Regions from separate parts of the Nocardiopsis akebiae genome, predicted to be linked through region 2. Evidence: riboswitches for the same ligand, from Rfam matches in the RefSeq annotation. Region 2 holds a riboswitch; the other holds the start of a gene.
The links. Region 2 has a riboswitch for glycine ahead of gcvP (aminomethyl-transferring glycine dehydrogenase). Riboswitches for the same ligand answer to the same signal wherever they lie in the genome.
Positions count from the first base shown of each region.

Region 1 (7,477 bases), 1.3 Mb from region 2:
GTGCTCGGGGGTGTGCCCCATCAGTCCCAGGACCACCGCCCGGTCGCTGCCGTGCCCCTTGCCGGTGAGCGCCAGGGAGCCGTACAGCTCCGCGCGCACGCGGGCCGCGCCGTCGAGCAGGCCCTCCTCGCGCAGTCCGGCCACGAACGTGCGCGCGGCCTTCATCGGCCCGACCGTGTGTGAACTGGACGGTCCGATTCCGATCTTGAACAGGTCGAACACGCTGATGGCCATGGCTGTCCTCCTCGTCGAGTACAGGGCCCGGGCATGTGAACGCCGTGCGGGGCCGCCCGGCCCCGCACGGCGGGGCTCTACAGGTTCGGGTAGAGCGGGTACCTGGCGGTCAGCGCCTGGACCCGGCCGCGCAGCGCGGCCTCGTCGAACTCCGGCTTGAGCGCCTCGGCGATGACGTCCGCCACCTCGGCGAAGTCCTCGTCGCCCAGACCGCGGGTGGCCAGCGCCGGGGTGCCGATCCGCAGGCCGGAGGTGACCATCGGCGGACGCGGGTCGTTGGGCACCGCGTTGCGGTTGACCGTGATCCCGATCGAGTGCAGGCGGTCCTCGGCCTCCTGGCCGTTGAGCTCGGAGTCGACCAGGTCCACCAGGACCAGGTGCACGTCCGTGCCCCCCGAGAGCACCTTCACGCCGGCCTCGGCCGCGTCCGGCCGCGTCAGCCGCTCGGCGAGCAGCCTGGCGCCCGAGACCGTGCGGCGCTGGCGGTCGGCGAACTCCTCGCCCGCGGCGACCTTGAGGGCCACCGCCTTGGCCGCGATCACGTGCTCCAGCGGCCCGCCCTGCATGCCGGGGAACACCGCGGAGTTGATCTTCTTGCCCAGCTCGGCCTTGGCCAGGATCATGCCGCCGCGCGGGCCGCCCAGGGTCTTGTGCGTGGTCGTGGTGACCACGTCGGCGTGCGGCACCGGGTTGGGGTGCAGCCCCGCCGCGACCAGACCGGCGAAGTGCGCCATGTCCACCATCAGGAGCGCGCCGACCGAGTCCGCGATCTTGCGGAAGCGGGCGAAGTCCAGCTGGCGCGGGTAGGCCGACCAGCCGGCGACGATCATCTTGGGCCGGTGCTCCTCGGCGAGCGCCTCGACCTCGTCGTAGTCGACGGTGCCGTCCTCGTCGCGCACGTGGTAGGCCACCGCGTTGAGGATCTTGCCGGAGTAGTTGATCTTCATGCCGTGGGTCAGGTGGCCGCCGTGGGCCAGGTCCAGGCCCAGGATGGTGTCACCCGGCTTGAGCAGCGCGAAGTACACGGCCGTGTTGGCCTGCGCGCCCGAGTGCGGCTGCACGTTCGCGTGCTCGGCGCCGAACAGCGCCTTGGCGCGGTCGATAGCGAGCTGCTCGACGACGTCGACGTGCTCGCACCCGCCGTAGTAGCGGCGGCCCGGGTACCCTTCCGCGTACTTGTTGGTCAGGACGGTGCCCTGCGCCTCGATCACCGCCTGGGGGGCGAAGTTCTCCGAGGCGATCATCTCCAGGGTGTCGCGCTGGCGCGCCAGCTCCGCGTCGACCGCGGCCGCCACCTCGGGGTCCAGTTCGCCCAGCGTCTGGTTGAGCGTGTTGTCGGTAGCCATCGGGGGCCTACTCCTCGCCTTCGGTCAGCTTGGTGTACTCCTCGGCGGAGAGAAGGTCGGAGGGCTCCTCGGAGATCCGGGCCCTGAACAGCCAACCGTCCTCGAAGGGCGAGGAGTTGATGGTCTCGGGCTCCTTCTCCAGGGCCGCGTTGACCTCGGTGACCTCACCGCTCACCGGCGAGTAGACGTCGCTGACGGACTTGGTGGACTCCACCTCGCCGCACGGCTCGTCCGCGGTCACCTCGCTGCCGACCTCGGGCACCTCGACGTAGACGATGTCGCCCAGGGACTCGGCGGCGAACGAGGTGATTCCGACGGTGGCGATCCCGTCCTCGACCACGACCCACTCGTGTTTGGCGGTGTAACCCAGCTCCGTGGGAACGCTCACTTCAACTCTCCTTGGAGGTGTTCCATTTTCCTGCCGCGCGCCCGTACGGCTGCCCGGCCCGGCCTACGCCCGGTCGCGCCCCGTGCGTGCGGGTCCCCTGTGGGGGGATCCCGCCGCGCTGGGGCGTGCGGGCCTTCGGGGTGTGAAGGCCCCTGCTGCTACGGCTGCCGCTTGTAGAACGGCAGTTCGACCACGTCGACGTCCTCGCCCCGCCCGCGCACGTCCACGGTGAACGCGCCGGTCGAGGTGTCGAGGTCGCCGTCCACGTAGGCCATGGCGATGGGGCGGCCCAGGGTGGGTGAGGGCGCGCCGCTGGTGATGGTTCCGACGGAGGTGCCGTCGCGCAGGACCTCCTGGCCCTGGCGCAGCGGGCGGCGCCCGCGCGCGACGAGGCCGATGAGGCGGCGGGGACGGGAGGAGCGGGAGGCCTCCTCCAGGGCCGCGCGGCCCACGAAGTCGCCCTTGTCGAACTTCACGACCCGGCCCAGACCGGCGTCGAAGGGGGTGAGGTCGGCGGTCAGCTCCTGCCCGTACAGCGGCATCCCGGCCTCCATGCGCAGGGTGTCGCGCGCGGAGAGCCCGGCGGGGACGAGGCCGTGCCGCTCGCCCTCGGCCATGAGGGCCTCCCACACCTTGGGGGCCCGGTCCGCGGGGCTGACGAAGATCTCGAAGCCGTCCTCACCGGTGTAACCGGTGCGTGCGAGCAGGGCGGGCTCACCGGCGACGGTGTGCTCGTACCCGGCGTAGTAGCGGATGCCGTCCAGGTCGGCGTCGGTCAGCGGCGCCAGGACGTCGACGGCGCGGGGCCCCTGGACGGCGATCAGCGCGTAATCGGCCGACTCGTCGCGGACCTCGACGTCGAAGCCCGCGGCCCGTTCTGCCAGGGCCGGGGCGACCACCGCGGTGTTGGCGGCGTTGGCCACGACGAGGTACTCGTCCTCGCGCAGCCGGTAGACGATGAGGTCGTCCAGTACACCGCCGTCCTCGGCGGTGATCATGGAGTAGCGGGCGCGCCCCACCTTGACCTGGGACAGGTGGCCGACCAGCGCGTGGTCGAGGGCCTGGGCCGCCTGCGGGCCGGTCAGCCGGATCTCGCCCATGTGGGAGAGGTCGAACAGGCCCGCGGCCTCGCGCACCGCCCGGTGCTCGGCGGTCTCGCTGCCGTAGCGCAGCGGCATGAGCCACCCGGCGAAGTCGACGAGGGCGGCGCCGGCCTTCTCGTGGACCTCGCGCAGCGCTGTCGCGCGCGGCGCGGATGCGGCATCTGACATGGGCACTCCCGAGAGGATGGGCGTCGTGACGTGCGTGGCGTTGCCATCCTCCCCCTCTGTCATCTGTGCCTGAGAGCTTCGCCGCGCGCTCGGCGCGGCTTGCACCTTCGGCGAGGGACGGCTGTCCCTGCTTTCCAGAGTGGTCTCGCCCGTACGGTCCGCTGTGCCTGAGAGGTTGTCTTCGGGGAGGGATTGCTCCTTCGGCGGCCCGCGCTGGATACGCGGGCACTCTCCCGTACGGGGTCAGCAACACGTTCAGCCTAGCAGCGGCCGTGAACGGCGCCCAAGGGTGCCCGGGGCCGGGCGGGAACGCCGGCGAGGCACCCGTGAGCGGCGCCGTCGGAGCCGTGCCCGTCCCGGCCGCCGTGCCCGCCGGGCTCCCCCGGTGTCCGACACTCCGGCCGCCTCCACCCTGGGGCGGGAGGGCGGGGATTAGCGTGTTCGGGGAGTACCGACCGGGGAGGGAGACGGATGCGAACCGACACCGGGAGGGCGGCGCGCGCCGCGCGCTCGCTCGCGGCCGGATGCGCCCTGTCCCTGGCCGCGGGCACGGGGTGCGCCGGGGCCGTGGACGGGGCGCGGGGGCCGGACGGGAACGCCCGGGAGGGGGCGGAGGCCGGCCCCCCGCCCCTGACGCGGGGCGACCTGGCCGCCGTCGAGCGCGAGGACCTGGAGGCGGTGTTCGCCGACGCGGGGGTGGAGGGCACCTTCGTGCTCCACGACGTGATGGAGCGGGAGGCGACCGTGGTGGAGCCGGAGCTGGCGCGCGAGCGCGCGGTCCCCGCCTCCACCTTCGACCTCGTCAGCACCCTGGTGGGGCTCCAGACGGGCGCGGTCGGGGACGTGGACGAGGTGGTGCCCGACGGGGCCGGATCCCAGTCCGTCGACCGGCGGGAGCGGGACACGGCCCTGCGCGAGGCCCTGCCTACCTCGAACGTCCCGGTCTACCGGGAGGTAGCCCGCCGGGTCGGGCACGGGCCGATGGCGGCCTGGGTGGACCGGCTGGACTACGGCAACCGTTCGGTGGGCGACGCGCAGGCGCTGGACCGGTTCTGGCTGGAGGGGCCGCTGGAGATCTCCGCGATGGAGCAGACCGACTTCCTGGCGAGGCTGGCCCGCGACGAACTGCCCGTGGACGACGCGCACCAGGAGGCGGTGCGCGGACTCGCCGCCCTGGAGGAGGGCGACGGCTACTCCCTCCACGCGAAGGCCGGGTGGGGGGCAGAGGCCGGTTCCGCGCCGGGCTGGTGGGTCGGCTGGGTCGAGAGCGGTGAGGACCTGTACACGTTCGCGCTGCGCGTCGAGCCGGAGGGGGACCCGGACGCCGGGCTGAGCGAGTCCCTGGGGCGGGAGATGCTCGTGGAGCTGGAGGTCCTGCCCGAGGAGGAGCGCACCGTCTGAGCGGCGCGCGTGCCCCGCGACGCGCGTCGGCCCGCCCCCGTCGCGGGAGCGGGCCGACCGCGTCGTCCGGGAGCGGCTGCGGAGTGTTCCGCGGAGGCCTTCGGGTCAGCGAGCGGCCGTCGGGGCGGTCCCTCGCGAGACGGTTCGCGCGGGTCGGCCCGGTGGGCCCTCCGGGCGAAACCGGCGCGGCGGGAGGTGGCCCGGGACCCGCGGAAGCGTTGGAGCCGGAGGCCCTCCGTTGAGGGCGGCGGAGGGCCACGGACGGGACCGAAACGATCCGAGGAGTACGCCCTAGGCCTTGCGGCGCTGGCGCACGGCCTCGGCCAACTGGGTCAGCACCTCGCCGGTGGTCTCCCAGCCCATGCACTTGTCGGTGATCGACTGGCCGTAGGTCAGGGCGGCGGGGTCGCCCAGCTTCTGGGCCCCCTCGACGATGAAGCTCTCCAGCATCACGCCGATGACGCCCTTCTGGCCCTCGGCCACCTGGGCGGCGATCGCGGCGGCCACACCGGGCTGGCGGGTGTGGTCCTTGCCGCTGTTGGCGTGGCTGGCGTCGATCATCAGGCGGCGGGGCAGCCCGGCGCCCTCGATGACGTCCAGGGCGGCGTCGACCGACCCGGCGTCGAAGTTGGGGCCGCTGCGGCCGCCGCGCAGGATGACGTGGCAGTCCGGGTTGCCCTCGGTGACGACCACCGAACCGGCGCCGGCGGGGTCGATGCCGAAGAAGGTGTGCGAGGCGGCGGCGGCGCCGACCGCGTCCACGGCCACCTGGACGTCGCCGTCGGTGCCGTTCTTGAAGCCCACGGGCGTGCTCAGGCCGCTGCTCAGCTGGCGGTGCACCTGGCTCTCGGTGGTGCGCGCCCCGATCGCGCCCCAGGAGACGACGTCGGCGATGTACTGCGGGGTGATGGGGTCGAGGAACTCGGTCCCGGCGGGCAGGCCGAGCGCGTTGATGTCCAGCAGCAGCTTGCGCGCGGTGCGCAGGCCGCGGTGCACGTCGTAGGTGTCGTCCAGGCCGGGGTCGTTGATCAGGCCCTTCCAGCCGACGGTGGTGCGCGGCTTCTCGAAGTACACGCGCATCACGACGCACAGCTCCTCGCGCAGGGAGGGCACCAGCTCCTTCAAGCGGCGGGCGTAGTCCATGGCGGACTCGGGGTCGTGCACCGAGCAGGGGCCCACGACGACCAGCAGGCGGTCGTCGTCACCGTCCAGCACCCGCTTGACCTCGGCGCGGGACTCCTCGACCAGGGCGCTGCGCTCGGCGCCCAGCGGGAGCTCGGCCAGCAGGTCCCGGGGCGCGATGAGCGGCTTGTAACTGGCCACCCGGGTGTCGTTGGTGCTCGGCATGGTGTTCCCCTCGGGTCCCGTCTGTCGTGTTTTCCGCTGTCGCCACGAAAACCGTCTTATGAAAACAGTAGCGCGGACGGTTCGGCGCTCCGCTGCCGCGTCGGCCGGCGCGGTTCACGTGACAGAAAACACCACGCCGGTTTCGGGCGCCGAAAAGCGTCTCATTTAGTGAGACGAACTTTTTCCGGTGCCCGCTGCCATTTCCGTCGGGTGCGGATCCGGGGTCCGGCCGGTCACCCCTCCGTTCCCGGGAGGTCCTCCTCCCAGTACTCGCGCGGGTTGCGCGCTCCGTCGGTGACCGTGCCGCGCTCGGCCTCGGCCCGACGCAGCTGCACGCGACGGATCTTACCGGAGACGGTCTTGGGCAGCTCACCGAACTCCAGGCGGCGCACCCTCTGGTGCGGCGACAGGCGCTCGCGCGCGTGGGTCAGGATCGACCGCGCGGTCTCGGCGTCGGGGGCCACCCCCTCGGCCAGGGCCACGTACGCCTTGGCCACCGCCAGCCGCAGCGGGTCGGGGGAGGGAACGACGGCCGCCTCGACCACGTATTCGTGCTCGACCAGAACGCTTTCGAGTTCGAATGGTGAGATGCGGTAATCTGAGGCCTTGAACACATCGTCGGATCGGCCGATATAGGTAATGTAACCGCTCGAATCCCGGCTGGCGATGTCACCGGTGCGGTAGCGGTCCCCGCGGACCACCTCGCGGCTGAGGCCGGGGTTGTCGGCGTAGCCTTTCATCACCCCCACCGGCTCCCGGGACAGGTCCACGCAGATCTGCCCGGTGTCGGCGGGCTCGTCGGTGGCCGGGTCCGTCAGCACCACGTCGTAGCCCGGCATCTCGCGCCCCATCGATCCGCGCACCATCCGCTGACCGGGGCCGTTGCCCAGCAGCATGGTCGTCTCGGTCTGCCCGAACCCGTCGCGCACGGTCACGCCCCACGCCTCGCGCACGCGGTCCACCACCTCGGGGTTGAGCGGCTCCCCGGCGGCCACCGCCTCGCGCAGCCCCACGTCCCACGCGGCCGGGCCGGCCTGCGCCAGCGTCCGCCACACCGTCGGCGGCGCGCACAGCGTGTCCACCCCGCAGCGCACGACCGCGTCCAGCAGCCCCGCCGCGTCGAACCGCTCCTGGTTGACGACCAGCACCGTCGCCTCGGCGTTCCACGGGGCGAACACGCTCCCGTAGGCGTGCTTGGCCCACCCCGGCTCGGACACGTTGAGGTGGACGTCGCCCGGCCGCACGCCCAGCCAGTACATGGTCGACAGGTGCCCCACCGGGTACGAGCGCTGGGTGTGCACGACCAGCTTGGGCAGGGCGGCGGTGCCGGAGGTGAAGTAGAGCAGCAGGGGGTCGTCGGGGTGTGTGGGGTGCGGCGGGTGAAAGTCCAGACCGGCGTGCTCGGAGTCGGCGTAGTTCAGCCACCCCTCCATGTAGCCCGTGCAGATCCGCGTCCAGTGACCCCGCAGCGGGGCGAACTTCTCGGTCTC
Region 1 is NZ_CP074132.1:5,546,640-5,554,116, reverse strand. Features, by position in the region: gene KGD83_RS23670 (L-serine ammonia-lyase) at 1-234, opposite strand, end outside; gene glyA (serine hydroxymethyltransferase) at 312-1,580, opposite strand; gene gcvH (glycine cleavage system protein GcvH) at 1,588-1,968, opposite strand; gene gcvT (glycine cleavage system aminomethyltransferase GcvT) at 2,127-3,239, opposite strand; glycine riboswitch at 3,384-3,485, opposite strand; gene KGD83_RS23650 (class D beta-lactamase) at 3,711-4,640, shown strand; gene KGD83_RS23645 (3-deoxy-7-phosphoheptulonate synthase) at 4,932-5,987, opposite strand; gene KGD83_RS23640 (AMP-binding protein) at 6,221-7,477, opposite strand, start outside.
Region 1: another riboswitch for glycine. It lies ahead of gcvT (glycine cleavage system aminomethyltransferase GcvT); the one in region 2 lies ahead of gcvP (aminomethyl-transferring glycine dehydrogenase).

Region 2 (7,477 bases):
GCTCACGGCGGCCGCCATCGAGGTGCGCGACCTGGAGGTGGTGCCGCTGCCCGTGGCCCGCTTCCACACCTCCCAGAGCGGCGTCAGCGGCGGCATCACGGTGCGCACCACCCCGGGGGACCCCGAGTCGGTCGACATCCTGTTCCTGGACGGCGACGGCGCCGACCTGTCGCCCGGCGCCCAGCGCAAGCTCGACCGGGTCTTCTCCCGCGCCGAGTACCGCCGGGCCTTCCCCGGCGAGATCGGCGAGCTGACCTTCCCGTCGCGCAACGTGGAGAGCTACTCCCACGAGCTGCTGCGCAAGGTGGACACCTCCGGCGTCGCCGAGGCCGAGCTCAAGGTCGTGGTGGACTGCGCCGGGGGCAGCGGCTCGCTCATCCTGCCCTCCCTGCTGGGCCGGATCGGCGTGGACGTGCTCACCGTCAACAACCGGCTGGACGAGTCCTCGCCCACCGACACCGTCGCCAAGCAGAACCGCGACCTGGCGCGGCTGGGCGAGCTGGTCTCTGGCTCCGGCGCCGACTTCGGCGTGCGCTTCGACCCCGTGGCCGAACGGCTCTCCATCGTGGACGAGAGCGGCGACCTGGTACACAACGACCGGGCCCTGCTGGTCGTCCTGGAGCTGGTCTGCGCCGAGTACGGGACCGGGACGGTGGCCCTGCCCGTCACCACCACCCGCGTCGCCGAGACCGTGGCCGCCTCGCACGGGGTCGAGGTCCACTGGACGGCCACGGCCACCGACGAGCTGACCAAGGCGGTCCAGGCCCAGGACGACGTCATCTTCGCGGGCGACGGCCGCGGCGGGTTCATCGTGCCGCGGTTCAGCCCCACCAGCGACGCCATCGCCGCCTTCGTGCGGCTGCTGTCACTGGTGGCCAGGACCCGCCGCTCGCTGAGCCAGATCGACCGCACGATCCCCCAGGCGCACCTGCTGCGCCGTTCGGTGCCCACCCCGTGGGCGGTCAAGGGGAGCGTGATGCGCGCCGTCGTGGAGGCGGCTGGCGGTCGCGAACTCGACACCACCGACGGCGTCCGGGTGATCGAGCCGGACGGAAGCTGGGCCCTGGTCCTCCCCGACACCGCGGAGGCCGTCACCCATCTTTGGGCCGAAGGTCCCAACTCCGACACAGCGCACCGTCTGCTGGACGAGTGGGCGGCCGTCGTGGAACGGGCCGAGGGCTGAGGCGGGCCGCGCGGGCGCGGGCGGGTCCTCCGTCCGCGCCCGCGCGGCGCGTGGCCCCTGCGTCACGCACCGTGCGCGGGCGCGGCCCCTACCGTGCGTGACCCGGCGGGTTAAAATGGGCATACAGGCAGGTCGTGGCGGTTCGGTGAAGTCGGTGCGAATCCAGGGGGATCCGTGGAGAACCAAACCCGCCGACACGGCATCAGCACCAGGACAGGCGTGTTGCCCCGACCCGGCCCTCCGCCGTCGGCGGACACCCTCCGCGACGACGAGCACACCGCTCGGCGATCCGTTCCAGGCGGGTCGTCCACAGCGGGCGGGGGAGGAGCAAAACCCTTCCTGGACAGGGATATGGTTTAAAGTCGAGTGTTCCCCGAAGCGCCGCGTCGCCCACCGGACCGGGTATCCCGGCAACGGCGGACACCCCCGCCGGTGGTGACAAGGAGTGCGACACGGGGGATGAGACCTAGCGACCGACCGCGTGAGGCGCACCGCTGCCGCGACAGCGGGCCGTCTCACCGCGTACCGGACGGCGTGCGGGCCCAGTGCCCGCCCGGCGCCCGGTACGTGCCACCGATCAGCCCAATCAAGCACCGCCCCGTGCGGTAGGAGGCCGAGCCGACCTATGTCGAGCGTTTACTGCACGCAGTGCGGTCACGCCGTTGCGGATGATGCCCGTTTCTGCTCCCACTGCGGAACTCCGATCCGCAGGGCCGAACAGCAGGGCCCCCGATCCGGCACTGGCAGGGACTCCGGCGGAGACGTCACGTCCACCATCTCCCTCTCGGGCATACAGGCCCTGGAAGAGGAGGAGTCCGGCGACGAGCTGGGCGGCGACGACCCCGCCAACCCGGACGCTCTGCCGCCGGGCACGGCGCTGCTGGTGGTCAGGCGCGGCCCCAACGCCGGGAGCCGCTTCCTGCTGGACAGTGACGTGACCACCGCCGGCCGCCACCCCAACAGCGACATCTTCCTGGACGACGTCACCGTCTCCCGGCGCCACGTGGAGTTCTTCCGCCGCGGCGACGGGTTCGGAGTCCGCGACGTGGGCAGCCTCAACGGCACCTACGTCAACCGCGAGCCGGTCGACGAGGCCCAGCTCGGCGGAGGAGACGAGATCCAGATCGGCAAGTTCCGGATGGTCCTGCTGACCAAACCGCGCCGCTGACCGGCGCGGGGACGACCGCGGGAGCGGCGGGTGGGCCGATGAGGTTTGCGGCCCCCCGCCGCCGGAGAGCTTTGTAACGAAGGGTGCCGATTTCGCCCTCGGGTCCTGATCCGCAGCGGGAGCAGGGACGAGCGCCCATCCGGCATCACGACTCGTGGGACGGAGACGCTGTGAAGCACATGGAGGTCGTCGGCGTCCGTGTTGAGATGCCCTCGAACCAGCCGATTGTCCTGCTCAAGGAATCCGAAGGCGACCGCTACCTGCCGATCTGGATCGGCGGTGTGGAGGCCACCGCGATCGCGTTGGCCCAACAGGGCGTCGCACCGGCCAGACCGCTCACCCACGACCTGTTCCGGGACGTCCTCGACGCCTTGGACACCGGGCTCAAGACGGTGAACATCACCGGCCTCAGCGACGGCATCTTCTACGCCCAGCTGGTCTTCAGCAACGGCGTGGAGGTGAGCGCGCGCCCCTCCGACTCGATCGCCCTGGCGTTACGGACGGGCACGCCCATCTACGCGCACGAGGACGTGATCGACGAGGCCGGGATGCCCATCCCGGACGAGCAGGAGGACCAGGTCGAGGCGTTCCGGGAGTTCCTGGACAACATCTCGCCCGAGGACTTCGGCAGGCGCGCGGAGTAGGCCCGTGGCGCACGTGCACTCCCCCGGGGCCCGCGCACAGGCGCGGGTCCCGTGCCGCGGTGGTGGCGCGCGCCGGGGAGGACACGCCCCGACCTGCGGCTCCGTCCGCGGGGCCGGTGATAGATTGGGTAACGGAAGTGGTCGTGATGATCAGGGCCGAAACCCCCGCTTGCGCGTCGGGCGCCACCGGGGAGGCCCCCGCACACCGGCGCCGCGCGCACTTGGCGACGCGCCGCGCGGTGTCGTTGACGCTGCCGGTCGGCCGTCCTACCTTCAGTGCAGTGGAACCCACGGCGCACCCGTTCCCTGAGTGGACATCCCCTGTCGAGCCCGCCGTGGGACGAGAAGCCGGAGGTCGGCGTGGCGGTAGCGAGCGGCAAGCGGGATCCCCATGACAGGCGGTCCGCGCTGCGGCTAGCGGGGCAGCAGGGCCTACTGTGCGAAGAAGACTTGGTGGCGCTGCCTATGGACGTCGGGTATCGGGGCCCCGCGGCGTGTACGGCCGCCGGGATCAGCTACCGCCAGCTCGACTACTGGGCCAGGACCGGCCTGGTGGAACCGAGCGTGCTCACCGGAGCCCACAACGCCCCCCTGTACAGCCTCCCCGACATCCTGTTGCTCAAGGTCGCCAAAAGGCTCCTGGACACCGGGATATCCCTCCAGCAGATCCGCACCGCGGTCGACCACCTGCGCGGCCGGCCCGCCCCCGACCTGGCCCGCATCACCCTCATGAGCGACGGTGTCAGCGTCTACGAGTGCACCTCCCCGGAGGAGGTCGTGGACCTCATGCAGCGCGGCCAGGGCATGTTCGGCCTGGCGCTGGGCAACGTCTGGCGCGAGGTGGAGGAGGCCTTGGGCGTGGTACCCGCGGAGGAGCGGGCCGACCTGCCCGCCGCCGCGCCCCAGCCCGTGGACGAGCTGGCCAGGCGCCGCCGGGAGCGCCGCACCGGCTGAGACCGACAGGCGCCGCCCTCAGCCCCGGGGGTGTCCGTGCGTCGGCCGGGGGCGCGGCTGCTTGGAGGAACCTCCAGGCTCTCGCTGTGTTCTGCGCGAAACGCCTGCCCGGGAGCGCTACCCCTGGCGACGATCGAGTACGGTCGTATTCACAACAGGGATGAAAAACGACATTCACCCTGCTTGTACACACGTACAGATCGTCAGCTGGCTGTCGACACCGCGCGAGAGAGACCCCGCAACGGGGCGCCGACGGGGCAATACTCCCCAGTAACCTCTCAGGCACCATGGACCGCGTGGAGGAGGCCGCTCTGAAGCCTGGGCACCCGCGTGCCCGGTGACAGAGGGGGAGACCGTGAGGAACACCGCCGACCCGACTCGGCCCTGTCACCAGGAGGTCTCCGTGCCAGACCAGCCCGTGCACACCCCGGGCGCGCCCGCCCGGGTGTTCGCCGACCGCCACATCGGCCCCACGCCCGCCGAGGTCCAGGAGATGCTCAAGGCGGTCGGCTACGGCTCCACCGCCGAACTCATGGCCGACGCCGTACCCGAGTCCATCCTCACCGGCCCCGGTCGCAGCGCGTCGCTGGACCTGCCCCCGGCGCTCAGCGAGGCCGAGGCCCTGGCCGAGCTGCGCGACCTGGCCTCCCGCAACCGGGTGCGCACCTCGCTGATCGGACAGGGCTACTACGGCACCCTCACCCCGCCGGTCATCCTGCGCAACATCATGGAGAACCCCGCCTGGTACACGGCCTACACGCCCTACCAGCCGGAGATCTCCCAGGGCCGCCTGGAGGCCCTGCTCAACTTCCAGACCATGGTCTCGGACCTGACCGGCCTGCCCGTCTCGGGCTCCTCCCTGCTCGACGAGGCCACCGCCGCCGCCGAGGCCATGACCCTGGCCCGCCGCGCCTCCAAGAGCAAGGCCGACGTCTTCGTCGTCGACGCCGACGTCTTCCCCCAGACCCTGCACGTGCTGCGCACCCGCGCCGAACCCCTGGGCATCGAGGTCGTGGTCGCCGACCTGTCCCGGGGCCTGCCCGAGGGCGACGCCTTCGGCGTCCTGGTGCAGTACCCGGCCTCCAGCGGCGCCGTGCGCGATCCGGGCCCGGTCGTGGCCCAGGCCCACGAGCGGGGCGCCCTCGCGGTGGTGGCCGCCGACATCCTGGCCCTGACGCTGCTGCGCAGCCCCGGAGACCTGGGCGCCGACATCGCCGTCGGCTCCACCCAGCGCTTCGGCGTCCCGCTCGGCTTCGGCGGCCCGCACGCCGGTTACATGGCCGTGGGCGAGAAGCTGCGCCGCCAGCTCCCCGGACGCCTGGTCGGCGTCTCGGTGGACAACGCGGGCAAGCCCGCCTACCGCCTGGCGCTCCAGACCCGCGAACAGCACATCCGCCGGGAGAAGGCCACCAGCAACATCTGCACCGCGCAGGTCCTGCTCGCCGTCATGGCCGGGATGTACGCGGTCTACCACGGCCCCGACGGCCTGCGCGCGATCGCCCGCCAGGTGCACACCCGCACCGCCGCCTTGGCCGACGCCCTCGCCGAGCGCGGTTTCGAGGTCCTGCACCACGCCTACTTCGACACCCTGCGCGTACGCGTGCCCAGCGCCGCCCGCGTCGTGGAGTCCGCCCTGGAGGCCGGGTACAACCTGCTGGCCGCGGACGAGTACACGGTCGGCGTGAGCGTGGACGAGACCACCACCGAGGCCGACCTGGAGAAGGTCCTGTCCGCCTTCGGCGAGGCCGAGCGCGGCTCCTCGCGCGTGCGCCTGAGCGTGGACGGGGACGCCGACCGCCTCCCCGTCGAGCTGGCCCGCCAGGTGGACTACCTCACCCACCCGGTGTTCGGCACCCACCGCAGCGAGACCTCGCTGCTGCGCTACATGCGCCGCCTCTCCGACCGCGACCTGGCCCTGGACCGCACGATGATCCCGCTGGGATCGTGCACCATGAAGCTGAACGCCACGGCGGAGATGGAGCCCGTCACCTGGCCCGAGTTCGCCGGACTGCACCCGCTGGCACCGCTGGACCAGGCCGCCGGGAGCGTGACCCTGATCCGCCAGCTGGAGGCCTGGCTGGCCGAGGTCACCGGCTACGACGCGGTGTCCCTCCAGCCCAACGCCGGGTCGCAGGGCGAGTTCGCCGGGCTGCTGGCCATCCGCGGCTACCACCGCTCGCGCGGCGAGGCCCACCGCGACGTGTGCCTGATCCCCAGTTCCGCGCACGGCACCAACGCCGCCAGCGCCGTGATGGCCGGTATGCGCGTGGCCGTGGTGGCCTGCGACGACAACGGCAACGTGGACCTGGAGGACCTGCGCGCCAAGACCGACAAGCACGCCGGCGACCTGGCCGCCATCATGATCACCTACCCGTCCACGCACGGCGTGTACGAGGACACCGTCACCGAGGTGTGCCGCCTGGTCCACGAGGCGGGCGGCCAGGTGTACGTGGACGGCGCCAACCTCAACGCACTGCTGGGCTGGGCCAAGCCGGGCGAGTTCGGGGCCGACGTCAGCCACCTCAACCTGCACAAGACCTTCTGCATCCCGCACGGCGGCGGCGGTCCGGGCGTGGGCCCGGTCGCGGTCCGCTCGCACCTGGCCGGTTTCCTGCCCAACCACCCGGGTCAGCCCGAGGCGGGCCCGCACACGGGGGTCGGCCCGGTCTCGGCGGCCCCCTTCGGTTCGGCGGGCATCCTGCCCATCTCCTGGGCCTACGTGCGCATGATGGGCGAGGAGGGGCTGCGCGCGGCCACCGAGACCGCGGTGCTGTCGGCGAACTACCTGGCCAAGAGGCTGGAGCCCTACTTCCCGGTGCTCTACACCGGTGCGGGCGGTCTGGTGGCGCACGAGTGCGTCGTGGACATCCGCCCGCTCCAGAAGGCCAGCGGCATCAGCAACGAGGACCTCGCCAAGCGGCTCATGGACTACGGCTTCCACGCGCCGACGATGTCGTTCCCGGTCAACGGCACCCTGATGGTGGAGCCGACCGAGAGCGAGAACCTCGCCGAACTGGACCGCTTCGTCGAGGCGATGGTCGCGATCCGCGGTGAGATCGACAAGGTGGCCTCGGGGGAGTGGGACGCGCAGGACAACCCGCTGCGCAACGCCCCGCACACCGCGGAGGCCGTGACCGCCGACGAGTGGTCGCACGGCTACACGCGCGCCGAGGCGGCCTACCCGCTGGCGTCGCTGCGCACGGACAAGTACTGGCCGCCGGTCGGCCGGATCGACCAGGCCTACGGGGACCGCAACCTGGTCTGCTCCTGCCCGCCGCCGGAGGCCTTCGAGATGTAGGGCGGCCCGGGCCCAGGTGAGGGGCGCCGGTCCTCGGACCGGCGCCCCTTCTTCTGTCCTTTTGCAGATCTACATCGTAAAAGTCCGGTTCGTTCTCCATGCCCGTCGGGGGAGGGGTGGGGAACGGGGTGGTGCCCACGGCCGCGGCGCGGGCCCCGGTCCCCGGCCGCCGCAGGCGTTAGAGTTGCCGCGACACGGATCGCGTTCCCACCACGCGGACCGCCACCCCG
Region 2 is NZ_CP074132.1:4,296,417-4,303,893, reverse strand. Features, by position in the region: gene KGD83_RS18460 (sugar phosphate nucleotidyltransferase) at 1-1,183, shown strand, start outside; gene KGD83_RS18455 (FHA domain-containing protein) at 1,809-2,351, shown strand; gene KGD83_RS18450 (bifunctional nuclease family protein) at 2,522-2,995, shown strand; gene KGD83_RS18445 (MerR family transcriptional regulator) at 3,461-3,949, shown strand; glycine riboswitch at 4,165-4,254, shown strand; gene gcvP (aminomethyl-transferring glycine dehydrogenase) at 4,353-7,247, shown strand.